One region of the Pseudoalteromonas sp. S1650 genome, then DNA from elsewhere that is predicted to be linked to it. Evidence: predicted binding sites of a transcription regulator. Region 1 holds the regulator's gene; each other region holds the start of a gene.
What was found. The regulator FliA, encoded in region 1, starts transcription of late flagellar genes. The targets are predictions, from matches to a motif close to CTAAAGNTNNNNNNNNNNNNGCCGATA.

Region 1 (5,424 bases):
AATATGGTGCTGATAAAGTGGCGTTGATCACCACTGATACATATAGAATTGGTGCCTACGAACAATTGGCTACTTATGGTCGTATTATTGGCTGTGGTGTTAAGCAGGTAAAAGATGCGAATGAATTAGCTGAAGTGCTATACCATTTACGTAATAAGCGTCTAGTATTAATAGATACAGCGGGTATGAGCCAACGTGATTTACGTTTAACTGAGCAATTAAACACCCTAATGCGTAATCAGCGTGTTGATATTCGTAGTTATTTAGTATTAAGTGCAACAGCACAGATAAATGTGTTGCAAGAAACCGTAAGACACTTTAAAAAGGTTCATCTAAGTGGCTGTATCTTCACTAAATTGGATGAATCTTTAAGTTTAGGTGAGATTATTAGTATAGCGATTCAAAATCGCCTGCCAATAGGGTATCTTACTAACGGTCAGCGTGTTCCTGAAGATATTCGCGTAGCGAATGCTGAAAAACTAGTGAAAAAAGCTGAACAATTGTATTTAAAACGAGCAAAAGCACAACATTCACGACGTCAAGCAGTAGCGTCGAACACAGTAGGGATGTATGATTAACACAGTATTAGATCAAGCAAGCGGCCTGCGCAAAATGAATCAAAATAATAATAGTGGCGTTAAAGTTATCGCTGTGACTGGCGGTAAAGGTGGTGTGGGTAAAACCAACGTTTCACTCAATACCGCAATCGCATTAGGGCAGCAAGGAAATCGTGTATTAGTACTAGATGCCGATTTAGGTTTGGCAAACTGTGACGTGATGCTTGGCCTTCGTGTTGAACGTAACTTATCTCATGTTTTGTCAGGCGAGTGTGAGCTTGACGAAATTCTTGTTGAAGGTCCTGCAGGTATAAAAATTGTACCAGCGACCTCTGGTTCGCAAAGCATGGTGGAATTAACACCATCTGAGCATGCAGGCCTTATCCGCGCTTTTAGCGAGTTAAACACTGAGTTTGATATTTTAATTGTCGATACCGCTGCAGGTATTTCTGACATGGTATTAAGCTTTTCTCGTGCAGCCCAAGATGTTGTTGTGGTTGTATGCGATGAACCTACCTCAATTACCGATGCTTATGCGCTTATAAAAGTGCTTAGCCGTGAGCATGGCGTATATAAATTTAAAATTGTTGCCAATATGGTGCGCAGTTTGCGTGAAGGGCAAGAATTATTTGCTAAACTTTCAAAAGTAACGGATCGCTTTTTAGACGTTTCAATGGAGTTGGTAGCTACCATTCCTTATGACGAGAACATGCGTAAATCTACGCGACGTCAAAAGGTGATTGTTGAATTATTTCCAAACTCACCAGCTGCGGTGGCGTTTAAAACATTAGCAACAAAAGCAGTTAAGTGGCCGATCCCTAATCAACCTTCTGGCCATTTAGAATTTTTCATTGAAAAACTAGTAAACGGCTAACTATGACAACATCGGTGAATAAAGCGATGGGATATCAATCAGCACAAAACTTAAATGCGATTGTTGAAAAACATGCCTCTTTAGTTAAAAAAGTGGCGTGCCATCTAATTGCTCGTTTACCTGCCAGTGTCCAACTCGATGATTTAATTCAATCAGGCATGATAGGCCTAATTGAAGCATCAAAAAACTTTGATGCTAGCAAAGGGGCTAGTTTCGAAACTTTCGCTGGAATTCGTATTCGTGGTGCGATGTTAGACGAAATTCGTAGAGGTGACTGGGCACCACGCTCAGTTCACCGAAATGCTCGCCTTGTGGCTGAAACCATTTCCGAATTAGAAAGCACGCTAAATCGTGAACCTAAAGATACAGAAGTCGCTGAAAAACTTGATATAACGCTCGATGAGTACCATCATATTCTACATGATGTAAATTCTAGTAAAGTATTAGGTATAGAGGACTTAGGCGTTGATGAAGACGTCATTACACCTGTAGGTCAGGATTTAGGACTAGACAAACCGTTTAATAACGTTAAAAATGAGCGGTTTAACCAGTCTCTATTAACGGCTATCCAATCGTTACCAGAAAGAGATGCACTTGTTTTGTCTTTGTACTACAACGACGAAATGAACTTAAAAGAAATAGGACACATACTCGATGTTAGTGAATCGCGTGTGAGTCAGATACATGGTCAGGCGATGATTAAGCTCAAAGCAAAAATCAATGACTGGATTAATTAGTAGTAAGTAAATATAGGTTCAAACCTCACCGGAGGATGTTTTGGATAAAAACATGAAAATTCTTGTTGTTGATGATTTTTCTACAATGAGACGTATCATTAAAAATCTATTAAGGGATTTAGGTTTTACCAATGTGCAGGAAGCTGACGATGGGTCAACAGCATTGCCAATGCTACAAAATCAAGAATTTGATTTTGTTGTAACAGATTGGAACATGCCAGGTATGCAAGGCATTGATTTGTTAAGAGCAATTCGTGCTGATGATAGCCTTAAGCATATTCCTGTATTAATGGTGACAGCTGAAGCGAAAAAAGAACAAATTGTTGCTGCTGCTCAAGCGGGTGTTAATGGCTATATCGTTAAACCATTCACTGCTGCGACACTTAAAACCAAATTGGAAAAAGTGTTTGAACGTTTAGGTTAATCTAAGGGGAGAGGCTTATGTCAGCACTAGCTGCGCCTCAAATAAGTTTAGAGCAAGCTCGTCAACTTGTTGAGTTTCTTGAAAATGGTGAACAAGAAAAAGCTGATCAGCTGATACTTGAAACAGCATCAAAAGAACAATCAGAGCTGTTTGCTGAAATCGGTAAACTGACGCGACAATTACATGAAGCGCTAAAAAACTTTGATCTAGATACTCGTCTTTCAGATTTAACTACCGATGCGATCCCAGACGCTAAGCAGCGCTTAAATTATGTTATGGAAATGACAGAAAGCGCCGCTAACAAAACCATGGATGCAGTTGAAGCTAGTTTACCTATAGCGCAACAACTTGCAGATGAAATAGCGACGATTAAACCAACGTGGGATCGTTTAATGAGCCGAGAAATAGAGCTCGGTGAGTTTAAAAAGCTATGTCATAGCTTAGATAATTTTATGAATAACTCGCATACTAAAACCGATGAGCTACAGGGCTTGATGACCAATGTGCTGATGGCACAGGACTATCAAGATTTGACGGGGCAAGTAATCCGTCGCGTCATTGAGTTAGTGCGAGAAGTAGAAGACAGTTTAATTAATCTCTTAACTGTGTTTGGCAGTCAAGAAGATGGTCATCAACAACAAGAAAAACAGGCCATAGAAAAAGCACCTGCAACAAGTGATACACTAGCAGGTCCTGAAGGGCCGATTATTGATAAAGACTCTCGTGATGATGTTGTCTCAGGACAAGATGAAGTCGATGATCTATTATCAAGTCTGGGCTTCTAAGAGGAGAGTAGCTGCATGAGCTTTGAAGTCGATGAAGATATTTTACAGGATTTCCTTGTTGAGGCAGGAGAAATCTTAGAGCTTTTGTCAGAGCAATTAGTTGAGCTTGAGAACAATCCCGAAGACAAAGATCTCTTAAACGCCATTTTTAGAGGCTTCCACACTGTCAAAGGCGGTGCAGGCTTTTTAAGCATGACTGAACTTGTTGATGCGTGTCACGGTGCAGAGAATGTTTTCGATTTATTACGCCAAGGTGTTCGCAGTGTCACTCCTGAGCTTATGGATGTTATTTTACAAGCTCTGGATACCATCAACGAAATGTTCGCAACGATTCAAAATCGTGAGCAACCAGAGCCTGCAGATCCTGCGCTTCTAGACGTTCTTCATAAATTAAGCCAACCACCTACAGCGGAAGAGCTTGCAGGTGAAGATGTATCAGTAGCAGACGATGTAGCAGTTGCACCTGAAGAACCTGCTGTTGAAGAGGCTGTTGTTGATGCACCTGAAGTAACAGCTAACACGGCAGCAGACAATATTGATGAAGATGATCCATTTGCGTTTGATATGTTGTTTGATGGCGGCGGTCTTGCTGATAGTAAGGCAGAACCACAGAATATTGATGAAATTACTGAAGATGAGTTTGAAAGCCTCCTCGATGAATTACATGGTAAAGGTCAAGGGCCAGCATCGGCTGCTACTGAAGCTATTAGCAGTGATAGTGATGACATCACCGATGATGAATTCGACAGTTTATTAGACGAATTACATGGTGTTGGTAATTTTGGTGAAGTAAAACAAGAAAATATAGCCAAACCTGAAACAGTAAAACCTGCACAACCAACTCCTCAAGCGCCAGCAGTAGATACTACAAGCAGTGACTCAGACGATGAAATTAGCGATGACGAGTTTGAGGCGTTGCTTGATGAATTACATGGTAAAGGTACAGCTCCACAGTCTTTAGAAACGGCTGCGCCAGAAAAAGCGCCTGAACCACCTAAAGCTGAACCTGCAAAACCGGCACAGCCTGCAGCATCAAAACCGGCACCTACTCCTAAGCCTGCCGCAGCTGCACCTAAACCGGCTCCAGCTCCTGCAAAAGCACCAGCAGCTTCTGCTGCACCGAAAAAAGCGCCACCACCACAAGCTGAAACAACGGTTCGTGTTGATACCAAGCGCTTGGACGAAATCATGAACATGGTGGGTGAGCTGGTATTAGTACGCAACCGTTTGGTTAGCCTTGCAAATAACAGTAACAGCGAATCAATGGGTAAAGCCATCTCTAATTTAGATGTGGTAACTGCAGACCTGCAAGGTGCGGTGATGAAAACCCGCATGCAGCCAATTAAGAAAGTATTTGGCCGCTTCCCACGCGTTGTGCGTGACTTAGCTCGTAGCTTGAAAAAAGACATTAACCTGCAGCTGGTTGGTGAAGAAACCGATTTAGACAAAAACTTAGTAGAAGCGCTTGCCGATCCGCTCGTGCATTTAGTTCGTAACTCTGTTGACCATGGTATTGAAATGCCAGATGTGCGTGAAGCCGCGGGTAAACCACGTACCGGTACAGTCACTCTTTCTGCTTCGCAAGAAGGCGATCATATCTTATTGACCATTCGTGATGATGGTGCAGGTATGGATGCTGAGAAGTTGAAAAAAATTGCTATCAGCAAAGGTGTGATTGATCACGACCAAGCAAGCCGCTTGTCGGATACCGAAGCTTACAACTTAATTTTTGCTCCGGGTTTCTCAACCAAAGAAGAGATATCTGATATTTCAGGCCGCGGCGTCGGCATGGATGTAGTAAAAACAAAAATCACCCAGTTAAATGGCTCTGTCAATATTCAGTCAGAGCTGGGTGTAGGTACTGTATTAGAAATCAAGGTGCCATTAACACTGGCTATTTTACCGACTCTTATGGTTATTGTTGGCGAGCAAACATTTGCTTTACCACTTGCTGGTGTGAGTGAAATTTTCCATCTTGATTTAACTAAAACTAATGTCGTTGATGGTCAACTGACAATAATTGTGCGTGAAAAAGCGATCCCGCTTT
Region 2 (5,424 bases), on a different contig from region 1:
TCATCAGTGTGCCCAGACACGGTTATTTCACCCGGCACATCTTTTAACAGCGTAGCAATATCACGAATGATAGGTTTAAACTTTGGCTGTAAAAAAGCACTACCCGATGGGAATGAACCATTCTCACGAATGCGAATAATAATTTGCTGGCCTAATGACTCAAGCTCAATTGCCCCATCCATAATTTGCTGTTCTAGTTGCTGGGCAATTTTCTTCACAAGTTCATTTGTTTGTTCTTGATCAGCCGCAGAAATTGACTGTTCTAAAGCTTGTTGCTGAGCCGTACTTTGCGATTCACCACCACGTTTATTACCGCGCTGTTCTTGTCGACCACCGGCGGAGCTTTCGTCGCCAGCCTGAAACTCAAGCATTTGTTGTGTCATCTCAACGGTTTGTTGCTGAATCGTTTCAATAGGTGTTGGCTCAGGTTTGCCTGGAGTAAACTCCATGGCAATAACAGAGGTTCCTTTTGGAATATCTTTTACTTCAATTTTATTTTGTACACCAAAAGCAAACTTCATAGAGCCAGCAATTTGCTTAAACTTCAGCACGTCCATTTCAGAGAAAGCAAGCAAGAGTACAAAGAAGCACATTAATAATGACATTAAATCTGCGAAGGTTCCCATCCAGGCGGGTAAACCCGGTGGTGGACATTTGCACTCTTCATCTGACATGCTCTACTCCTCGGTATCAACTTTACGTTTTGATTCGGCTAAGTAGTTTTTCAAAATACCTTCAATTACTTTCGGGTTCTGACCGTCTTGAATACCTAGCACCGCGTCAAGAATTAAGCGTTGATTAAGGGCTTCTTCGTCTTTACGCAGTTCTAGTTTTACCTGAATTGGAATAGCGACAACGTTTGCTAAGAAAGCACCATAGAGAGTTGTTAAAAGGGCAACTGCCATTGCTGGGCCGATTGCCTTTGGGTCATCCATGTTTGATAACATAGCAACCAGACCGATTAGCGTACCGATCATACCCATTGCAGGCGCAATATCGGCAAGTGATTTGAATAAACCAGCACCGAGTTCATGACGGTTAGCAGTAAGAGAAATATCTTTTTGCAGCGTGGCGCGAACGACATCAGCATCATGACCATCCACTAACATATCGACCCCTTTACGCATAAAACCGTTGGGGATTTCAGCTTCTTCTAATGCTAAGAAGCCACCTTTACGTGCAGAATCAGCTAATTCTACTGCTTTTTCAATTAATTCTTCCGGAGATTCGATTTTGAACATAAAAGCTTTTGCTGCCACTTTACCTATGCCCAAAAATTGCCCCATGGTGAAATTTGATAATACAATAAAAATCGAACCACCAAATACAATGACCACCGAAGGCGTGTTGTAAAACATTGCAACTTGGCCATCACTACTTAACACCATCGACATAGCAATTAAGCCTATGGCACCAAGAATACCTATTATGGTTGCTAAATCCACATACCCCTCCAGAGGAACAATTACACGATACACTCAAGTATCAAATTTTTATTATTAACTGCTTATCGGCAAGCAGTTGAAATACTTAAATCATTAAATGAATTAATTTTATTTTAATGTAAGATTTTTAAGCTACAAGTTTAAGCTGTATTTAAAATCGTAAAAATAGCATACTAAAAATGAATTATGCGTAAAAAAACACATCATTCTTTGACCTAGTTTAGCATTCCCCCTAAAATTGGCCTCACTTTCTAACAGCTATCGAGGCCACAATGGCAACAAAGAAACCAGAAAACTTAAGCTTTGAAGAAGCACTGGATGAATTATCTCAAATTGTTGCACAAATGGAGCAAGGTGAATTGTCACTGGAACAATCACTAAAACAATTTGAACGCGGCATTGCGCTAGCAAACGCTTCGTCTGGTAAGTTACAACAAGCCGAACAAAAAGTTGCCATTTTAATGGGTAACGATAGCCAAGCGCCTCTTAGCAATTTTGATTCAAACTTGGACTAATTAAGTGCAATTAAAAGAACAATTACAACGCGCTCGTGAAGACGTTGAAGCACATTTAAATCGCTATTTTGAACAGCCACTTAATACCGAAAAAAACATCAAAGAAGCCACCCACTACGGTGTTCTAAATGGTGGTAAACGCTTACGTCCTTACCTTGTATATGCAACGGGCCGGATGATGGGCGCGGACAAGGCCGATCTTGATATTCTTGCCGCCGCTATTGAGTGTATTCATAGCTATTCTTTAGTTCATGATGACTTACCAGCAATGGATGATGATGACTTAAGACGTGGCCGCCCTACCTGTCATATTGTCTATGGCGAAGCACAAGCCATACTCGCAGGTGATGCCTTACAAACACTGGCATTTGATTTAATTGCCAATCATCAATTTGCTGTTTCTGCGAGCCAGCAAGTAAAAATGATTGCCTCATTAAGCAAAGCCTCAGGTATTGAAGGTATGGTAGGTGGGCAAGCACTGGATATTGAAGCGACCGATAAAGAAATTACAGTTGCTCAGCTAGAGCGCATTCATCAGCTAAAAACGGGTGCCTTGCTTAATTGTGCAATTACACTCGGTGCATTGAGTGCAAAAAGCTGTGATGAACATACACTCGCGCAATTAAACATGTTTGGCCAAGCAATTGGACTGGCTTTTCAGGTACAAGACGATATCCTTGATGTAGAAGCTGATACTGAAACATTAGGTAAGCCACAGGGTTCCGATGTTGCTGCAAACAAAGCAACCTACCCTGCTTTATTAGGGATGGCAGGCGCAAAGCAAAAAGCACAAGATTTGCTGGCTCAAGCCCATCAAGCTCTTGAGGCTATTGATTACGACACCAGCGAATTGGCGAGTCTTGCAAGCTATATTGTTGAACGCAATTATTAATACCTAAAAAGAAAGACAAAATAACTAAAAAATCGGAGCGGCAATCGGCTATAATGCACTCTGGTTAGCGAAGGATGTATAAAAAATCATGACACTTGATAGTAGCAAGTATCCATTATTAAGTTTGGTTGACGAACCAGCACAACTGCGTGATTTAGCGCAAGACAAGTTACCTGCGTTTAGTAAAGAGTTACGCGAATACCTACTTAACTCAGTTTCGCAAAGTAGTGGTCATCTAGCATCAGGTTTAGGCACTGTTGAGTTAACAGTTGCACTGCATTATGTTTATAACACTCCTGAAGATCGTTTAGTTTGGGATGTGGGTCATCAAGCATACCCGCATAAAATCTTAACGGGTCGTCGTGACCAAATGCATACTATTCGTCAAAAAGACGGTTTGCACCCATTCCCATTCCGTGAAGAAAGCCCATACGATACTTTCAGTGTTGGTCATTCGAGCACCTCAATTTCAGCAGCCTTAGGTATGGCCATTGCTGCAGAAAAAGAAGGTAAAGATCGTAAAACCGTTGCTGTTATTGGCGATGGTGCGATCACTGCTGGTATGGCATTTGAAGCAATGAATCACATGGGTGATGTTAATCCTAACGTGTTAATTATCTTAAACGATAATGAAATGTCGATTTCAGAAAACGTAGGTGCACTCAATAACCACTTTGCCCGAATTTTATCTGGCAGCTTCTACACCAATATTCGTGAAGGCAGTAAAAAGCTCCTTTCTGGTTTACCGCCTGTGAAAGAACTTGCTAGCCGCATGGAAGAGCACCTAAAAGGAATGGTCATTCCGGGTACGTTCTTTGAAGAGTTAGGCCTAAATTACATCGGCCCAATTGATGGTCATGATGTAAATATGTTGGTTGATACCTTACGTAATATGCGTAACCTTAAAGGCCCACAGTTACTACATATTAAAACGCAAAAAGGTAAAGGTTATAAGCCTGCTGAAGCGGATCCAATTGGCTACCACGGCGTACCAAAATTTGATCCGAGCATGTCGAAATTACCAAAATCAAAACCGGGTGCTGCCACATTCTCAAATGTGTTTGGTGACTGGTTATGCGATATGGCAGCCCAAGACGACAAGCTAATGGCAATTACCCCTGCGATGCGTGAAGGTTCAGGCATGGTGCGTTTTTCAAAAGAGTATCCTGCGCAATACTTTGATGTGGCGATTGCTGAACAACATGCTGTAACGCTTGCAGCAGGCCTTGCTTGTGAAGGGTTGAAGCCTGTTGTTGCTATTTATTCAAGCTTTTTACAACGCGCTTACGATCAACTTATCCACGATGTAGCATTACAAAACTTACCTGTTTTATTCGCTATTGACCGTGCAGGTATTGTTGGTGCTGATGGTGAAACTCACCAAGGCGCCTATGACTTAAGTTTTATGCGCTGTATTCCTAATATGATTATTATGGCGCCAAGCGACACTAACGAGTGCCGCCAAATGCTTTACACTGGCTACCAATGCAATCAACCTGTCGCTGTTCGTTACCCACGTGGTAGTGCCGGCAATTGTGATGTTGAATCAACAATGAGTGCGATTGAAATCGGTAAAGCGCGTAGTATCAAACAAGGTAGTAAAGTGGCCATCTTGTCGTTTGGTACGCTGTTAGAGAGCGCCAAAGTAGCCGCAGATGAGCTAAATGCAACAGTGATTGATATGCGCTTTATCAAACCTCTTGATACTGAAGCTATTAATGAGTTACTTAGCAGCCATGATGTCATTGTTACTTTAGAAGACAATGCCATTGCAGGCGGTGCTGGTTCTGCTGTGAATGAATATTTGGCTGCAATCAAAGCCGATGTGACTATCTTAAATTTAGGTATTCCAGATGAGTTCATTAAGCATGGCACACAAGATGAAATGCACGCTGAGATGAGCCTAGATGCCAATGGCATCTTAACTCGCATTAAAGAGTTCATGGCTTAAAAACTATACGCAATTCATTAAAAAGGAGCCTCATGGCTCCTTTTTTATTATTTAAAACCATACACATAAAAAATAACTTACCTATTTTCTATTTTCTTGCATCCAATATCTTTAGCTAGCCGTTTATTCATTGAGGTTAACTCGTGAGCACGTATTTTGTCGTTAAACAATACAGGTTGTTTGTTCACATTTGATGGAATATTTAAAAGGTATAGACAAATGAATACGATTAAAAGTAAAGCTATTAAAGATCAACAACTCGCTAATTCAAAACTATCTAAGGTCATGTTTTCTGCCATTGCTCTTGCTGTGATGCTGGGTATTACAGGGTGTGATGGAGATGATGGTAAAGATGGTGCTATGGGAGCTCAAGGTGCAGCAGGGCAAGACGGTACTAATGGTGTCGATGGCCAAAATGGCGCTGACGGTCAAAATGGCGCTGATGGTATGAATGGCAACGATGGCGCTCCTGGCTTTGCATCAGCAACATTTATATTAGCGAACAATGGCTCTGATAATGCGGGCACTATCAACCTCATTGATCAAAATGCCGCTAAACTCACAACATTTAATACTGGTGCTAATGAAGGTGTTGTTTTCGATAGCTTAGGTAATTTAGTG
Region 3 (5,424 bases), on a different contig from region 1:
GATGTACAACTTAAGCGAGAGCCTTTCGCGTCGCCAGAATTAAAAATAAACCCAAATATTAAATCATTAGAAGACATTGAAAGCTGGGTTACAAAAGATGATTTTGAAGTAGTAGGTTATCAGTGTCACGATGCAATTAAGTATCCGTTTTCAGTTTAAGAACAATAAAATTTAAGGAGAAATCAATGAAAGCAGTGATCCCAGTTGCTGGTCTTGGCACGCGTATGTTACCTGCAACAAAAGCAATCCCTAAAGAAATGCTTCCTATTGTTGATCGCCCGTTGATTCAGTACGTTGTAAATGAAGCAATATCAGCAGGAATTAAAGAAATTGTTTTAGTAACGCATTCAAGTAAAAACTCAATTGAAAACCACTTTGATACCAGTTTTGAGTTAGAAGCCACACTTGAAAAGCGTGTGAAACGTCAGTTACTTGCTGAAGTACAGTCAATCTGCCCGAAAGATGTGACTATTATCCACGTTCGCCAAGGTGAAGCGAAAGGCCTTGGTCATGCGATAAATTGTGCGGCGCCTATTATAGGTAATGAACCGTTTGTTGTTATCTTACCGGATGTGATCATCGATGATGTTGCGAGCGATCTTAAAAAAGATAACTTAGCTGAAATGATCCAGCGTTTTGAAACCACCGGTGAGAGCCAAATTATGGTTGAGCCTGTGCCGCAAAACGAAGTAGACAAGTTCGGTGTAGTAGACTTAGGTGATGTAACAATTAATCAAGGTGAAAGCGCCGCAATTTTGAATATGGTTGAAAAGCCTCCTATTGATCAAGCTCCATCAAATCTTGCTGTTGTGGGTCGCTATGTACTGAGCAAAAATATTTGGCCATTACTTGCAAAAACTCCAGCTGGGGCAGGTGATGAAATTCAATTAACAGATGCCATAGCCATGCTAATGGAAAAAGAAACGGTTGATGCATACTCTATGAAAGGTAAAAGCCATGACTGTGGTAGCAAAATTGGTTATTTAAAAGCCATCGTTGAATTTGCTTTACGACGTGAGGAATTCAAAGATGAATTGAGCGACTTCATAAAGTCGTTGGTTAAATAACCAATTCTATTTACTTAGTAATAAATTATGTTAAAAAAGTGCCTATATGGCACTTTTTTGTTATTTACAAGCAGCTGACAATTGTTGATTATTAACAAATTAGGGACTTTTCTGATATACCTTTGTCTTATAGGGTTGTTAAGATGAGTATGGTGATTAATTGCTCTAATTCAGTTAGTTAACTGAGTAATGAAAAGCATTAATAATTTTGCTGCAAATTGTTTATGTTATAAAGCTACTTTTTACTAACAACATGATTTGCAGCGAATTAAAGCACTAAACTGAAATTATAATAAAAACATAATGTTAGTGTTTATTTTCAATATCTTAAATTATCTTTTAGCTTTTGATGTACAGGTAAGTACTAACAGATAGTCTTCTTCAAAGTAAGAAGCAATTTTTTAACGGTACGTTTAAGAATCCTGATTATGAAAGATTACTTCAAGCCTTTTCGCTGCAGTATATACCTAATGGTGTTATTAACTGTTTCTGGTTGCAGTAATGAGCTGCTGCTAAGCTCTACCGTTAATTCTATGCAAAGTTTTGCACTTCGCTTAATCGATCCTATTTTTCAAATTAATGTAAAAACTAGTTCTGAGCTTCAATCAACGGCTACACAAAAAAATACCCTAGCCACTGCTGCTATATTAGCACCTACAAAACCTAATTATACTTTTGCGTTACAGTTAGCATCAGTTAGCTCTGAGACCGCAATAGAAGTCACCTTTCATAAAATGGCAAAACAAGCGCCTAGTATTTTTCAAGGTAAACCAATTTTGAATGTTGAAGTTGCAGACGTGCATGATAGAACTTTCTACCGCTTAAAGTTTGGAGGCTATAAGTATTTAAAAAATGCGAAAGCTGACTGCGCGGCTATTAAGCGACAAGGTATTGATTGTTGGGTTAGTAAATACACAGATAATCGAATTTATTTTTAGCGTCAAATATTCACTCTAAAGGTGGCATTTTTATTGCTAATATTTAAGTCTGTTTTTTAGAATTGACGTCACCATGCATTTTTCTATTTTCTCTAAATATTTATTGTTAACCATCTGCTTAACTGCTTTAACAGCATGTATGATGAGCCAAGAACAAAGCCAGCCTGTTTATACTGAACAGCAGGTACAGCAATTTGCTGCCGAGTGGCAAAATCAACAGCCTAGCATTGAACGTCTTGCTGCAATGGAAAAAGACCTTGCGTTGTTAATCGAGGTACTTTCGGCTAATAGTGATTTAACTGCACAACCATCGGCATTTGAGCCGCAAAATGATGTGATCTATCACCAAAGTGAGCAAATACAATCTCAGCAATCATCATCAATCGACTCATTAGAAACGATTATTGCTGCAAACAAAGCAGCAGAAGCAGGTGTGCAATTAGGTTTATATTTAACGCCGAAAAAGGTCAGACATCAGGTCTTGAACCTTAAACGTGATTATCCTGCTGTTTTAAATGACCTAGATTTTCGCTTTAAAACTCGTGAGCAAAAAGGGGTAACCTTGTATGGATTACGAGCAGGTCCATTTGCAAATTATACTCAGGCGACAGCTTTTTGTGAGATAGCCAAAAGAATGGGGCAAACTTGTGTGACAGCCCCTTTTATTGGGGAGATGCTATAAGTATCTTTCCTCTTGGAAATTAGGGGATTAACCTTAAAGTATTTGTTCTAGAGGTCGATAAAGCTTAAGATACAGCAAAATGGCTTAGCCATTTATTTATAAGGACTTAATATGAAATTACCTCTTTCTTTAATTGCATGCTCATTAGCATTTTCTGCTTTTTATTCTTATGCCACTACTGAATCTTTCAGTGCAACAGTAAAGGTTCAAAACTCAGTTGTTTTAACAAAAGGGAATGATCTAAATTTTGGTACTATTCGTGCCGTAGCCGATCCTTCAGGTGCTGCGCAAGCTGTTTTAACAATTAACCCAGAACCTGATGCAAGCCCTGTTTCAACAAGAACAGATGCATCTCCTGCGATTATTTCAATTATTGAGCAAGGGTCTCCTGCTTCATTTACGGTATCGGAAGCGGTGCCAAATGCGCGTTTGTCGATTACTGATCCTACTGCTAATACTTTAGCTTCTGATGGACAAGGTTTAAATGAGCCAAACTTTATTGTTGATGAATGGAAGTATTTTATTACTTCAGGCCCAAATGCAAATGCTTATTACCTTCCAGGCAGCCCAAATTTAACAGCAGATGCAGACGGCAGTGTTGAGTTTAACATTGGTGCCAATTTATCTACCTCAAATTCGGCGTCATCTGAGCCTTATCGTGATGTTGAGTATACCGGCACTTTCCAATTAGAAGTTGCTTACTAATAATACTAGGTAATTAGTCATGCGCTTTTTGCTTTTAGCTACTGTTTTATTTTGTGTGTTCTCAACACCCTTACAGGCTGCGAGCACAGAGCAACAAGCGCTTGATTTTGGTACTCTAGTTATTCTAGCTAATACAAATACCAGCTCTGTAATCGTCAAAGATGATGGCAGTATCAATACGCAGGGCTCGGTTTATGTTCTTAAAAATGGCCGCCCTGCAGAATTATTACTTACTGACTTTCCAGCTAGAACTCAGCTAACTATGAATCTAGTTGCCCCAGTTGACTTAACACATGATATCGATGGCAACTCGAGTGCTGGATTTTCTGTACGCCTTAATGGTTTTCCTAAATATGTGATTACCAATGAATTTGGTGAAGCAAAAGTATTTATTGGCGGTATTTTAACGACAGACCGTAGCGCTAAACCATACGCTGATGGTCAGTATTCTTCTACAACTTATTTAGAAATATCAGTCGATTACTAAGGATAGATATGTTCGCAAAACGTCTTTTATGTGGACTTCTTTTTGTTTTTTTCAGTCAATATGCAACGGCAAACTTACTTATTTCACCAACGCGGGTTTCATTTGATGAGCGCCAACGAAGCGCAAAAGTCACCGTCATTAATAGCTCAGAAGAGTACCGTACATACCGCGTGGTATGGAGCGAAAAATTAGCGCTACCTGGTGGGGGCTATCAAACATTGAGTGAGCCAGTAACCACGAGCCTTTCTCCTATGGCACGCTTATCACCAAAGCAAATTCGCTTAGCACCTGGCGAAAGGCAAACGATTAAAATAGCAATTAGAAAGCCTAAGGATTTGGCTAAAGGGGAATATCGTTCCCATTTACTATTTCAAGCCTTACCAAATGAAGATAAGGCAGCTAAGGCTGGACTTAAAGTGAATATGATTTTGAGTTTTAGTATTCCAGTTGTATATCGTGAACAAGGTGAGCTGCCAAAAGTTGCATTTCAAACTGCAGAAATAGTTGAAGATTCGGTAAACAAAAAACCAAAAATTGCCGTTAAATTAACTGAACAACAAGGTTTTAGTAGTTACGGTCGACTTAGCGCGTATGTTACTAATTCTGCAGGTAAACAAGAAAAAATCGCAGAAATCGGGAATCTAAGCCTATACCCTGAAATTGAACAAGCGACTGTGTTGTTAGATTTATTCTCTGGTAAACAGTTGCCAAAACAAGGGAACATTGAGCTTAAATATCAAGGTGCCGATGAGTATGAAGGCGTCGATTTTGGCTCATATTCATTGCCTATTCGACATTAAGGATTAATGCGAAAACATTTATGAATCGCTTATTTGCGATAGGGCTTATACTATTAAGTCCTATCAGCGTTGCTAATTCGACTGTGAGTACAGAGGATGTACTAGCTAGAGTCAATGCCATAAGAGCTAAGCTAAATGGCGAACAGCTTTACGCTCCACAATCTAAGCATATACCTGCTGTTAATCATTCTGCAGATACCTTAGACGCTCAGCAACGAATTGCCACTGGGGAATTTTTGCTATTTTCAATTTATTTAAATGAAAATTATTTAGGTGAGTTGTTTGCCCTTAAGTCTGATCAAGACATATTGCTTGGCGTTTCGGGGCTAGTTGATATTTTACAGCTTGCAATTAATGTCGATATATCAGCCGAGAGGGCCGAAGGTTGGTTCATTAACACCAATAAAACCTTTCAATTAACAGCTCAAAAACAGTTGATTACAGATACAAAAAAGTGGCAGCTTACAGAACAACAAATTAGTGTTGATGATGATATTTATATAGAGGCAGCAGTACTCGCTGAGGCTTTAGAATTTCAGCATCGCTCTGATTACGCAAGCTTAGAGCTGTATATTGAAACTGAGTCTGTTTATCCGGTTGTCGCCCAAGCGCAGCGACATAAAAAACAACTACAAAGCTATAGTACTCAAAAGCAAGCAACTTTACCTTGGAAACCAAGCCCATATCAGGCCTTATCTGTCCCTGTGGCTGACTTACAATTGAACTATACCCAAGATAATGATGG

Region 2: pomA (flagellar motor protein PomA) is a predicted target of FliA. The motif match lies at 1,509-1,535, and genes of this name have one in related genera.
Region 3: CWB80_RS07310 (DUF4402 domain-containing protein) is a predicted target of FliA. The motif match lies at 2,721-2,747, and genes of this name have one in related genera.

What each region holds. Positions count from the first base shown of each region.
Region 1 is NZ_PNDF01000047.1:25,223-30,646, forward strand. It holds gene flhF (flagellar biosynthesis GTPase FlhF) at 1-578, shown strand, start outside; gene CWB80_RS14590 (MinD/ParA family ATP-binding protein) at 571-1,431, shown strand; gene CWB80_RS14595 (RNA polymerase sigma factor FliA) at 1,458-2,168, shown strand; gene cheY (chemotaxis response regulator CheY) at 2,209-2,592, shown strand; gene CWB80_RS14605 (protein phosphatase CheZ) at 2,610-3,377, shown strand; gene CWB80_RS14610 (chemotaxis protein CheA) at 3,393-5,424, shown strand, end outside.
Region 2 is NZ_PNDF01000013.1:5,635-11,058, forward strand. It holds gene CWB80_RS03555 (flagellar motor protein MotB) at 1-674, opposite strand, end outside; gene pomA (flagellar motor protein PomA) at 678-1,445, opposite strand; gene xseB (exodeoxyribonuclease VII small subunit) at 1,718-1,960, shown strand; gene ispA ((2E,6E)-farnesyl diphosphate synthase) at 1,965-2,852, shown strand; gene dxs (1-deoxy-D-xylulose-5-phosphate synthase) at 2,941-4,803, shown strand; gene CWB80_RS03580 (collagen-like protein) at 5,089-5,424, shown strand, end outside.
Region 3 is NZ_PNDF01000021.1:136,206-141,629, forward strand. It holds gene CWB80_RS07290 (thymidylate synthase) at 1-159, shown strand, start outside; gene galU (UTP--glucose-1-phosphate uridylyltransferase GalU) at 186-1,067, shown strand; gene CWB80_RS07300 (SPOR domain-containing protein) at 1,496-2,005, shown strand; gene CWB80_RS07305 (SPOR domain-containing protein) at 2,145-2,687, shown strand; gene CWB80_RS07310 (DUF4402 domain-containing protein) at 2,799-3,392, shown strand; gene CWB80_RS07315 (DUF4402 domain-containing protein) at 3,412-3,879, shown strand; gene CWB80_RS07320 (fimbria/pilus periplasmic chaperone) at 3,888-4,679, shown strand; gene CWB80_RS07325 (hypothetical protein) at 4,700-5,424, shown strand, end outside.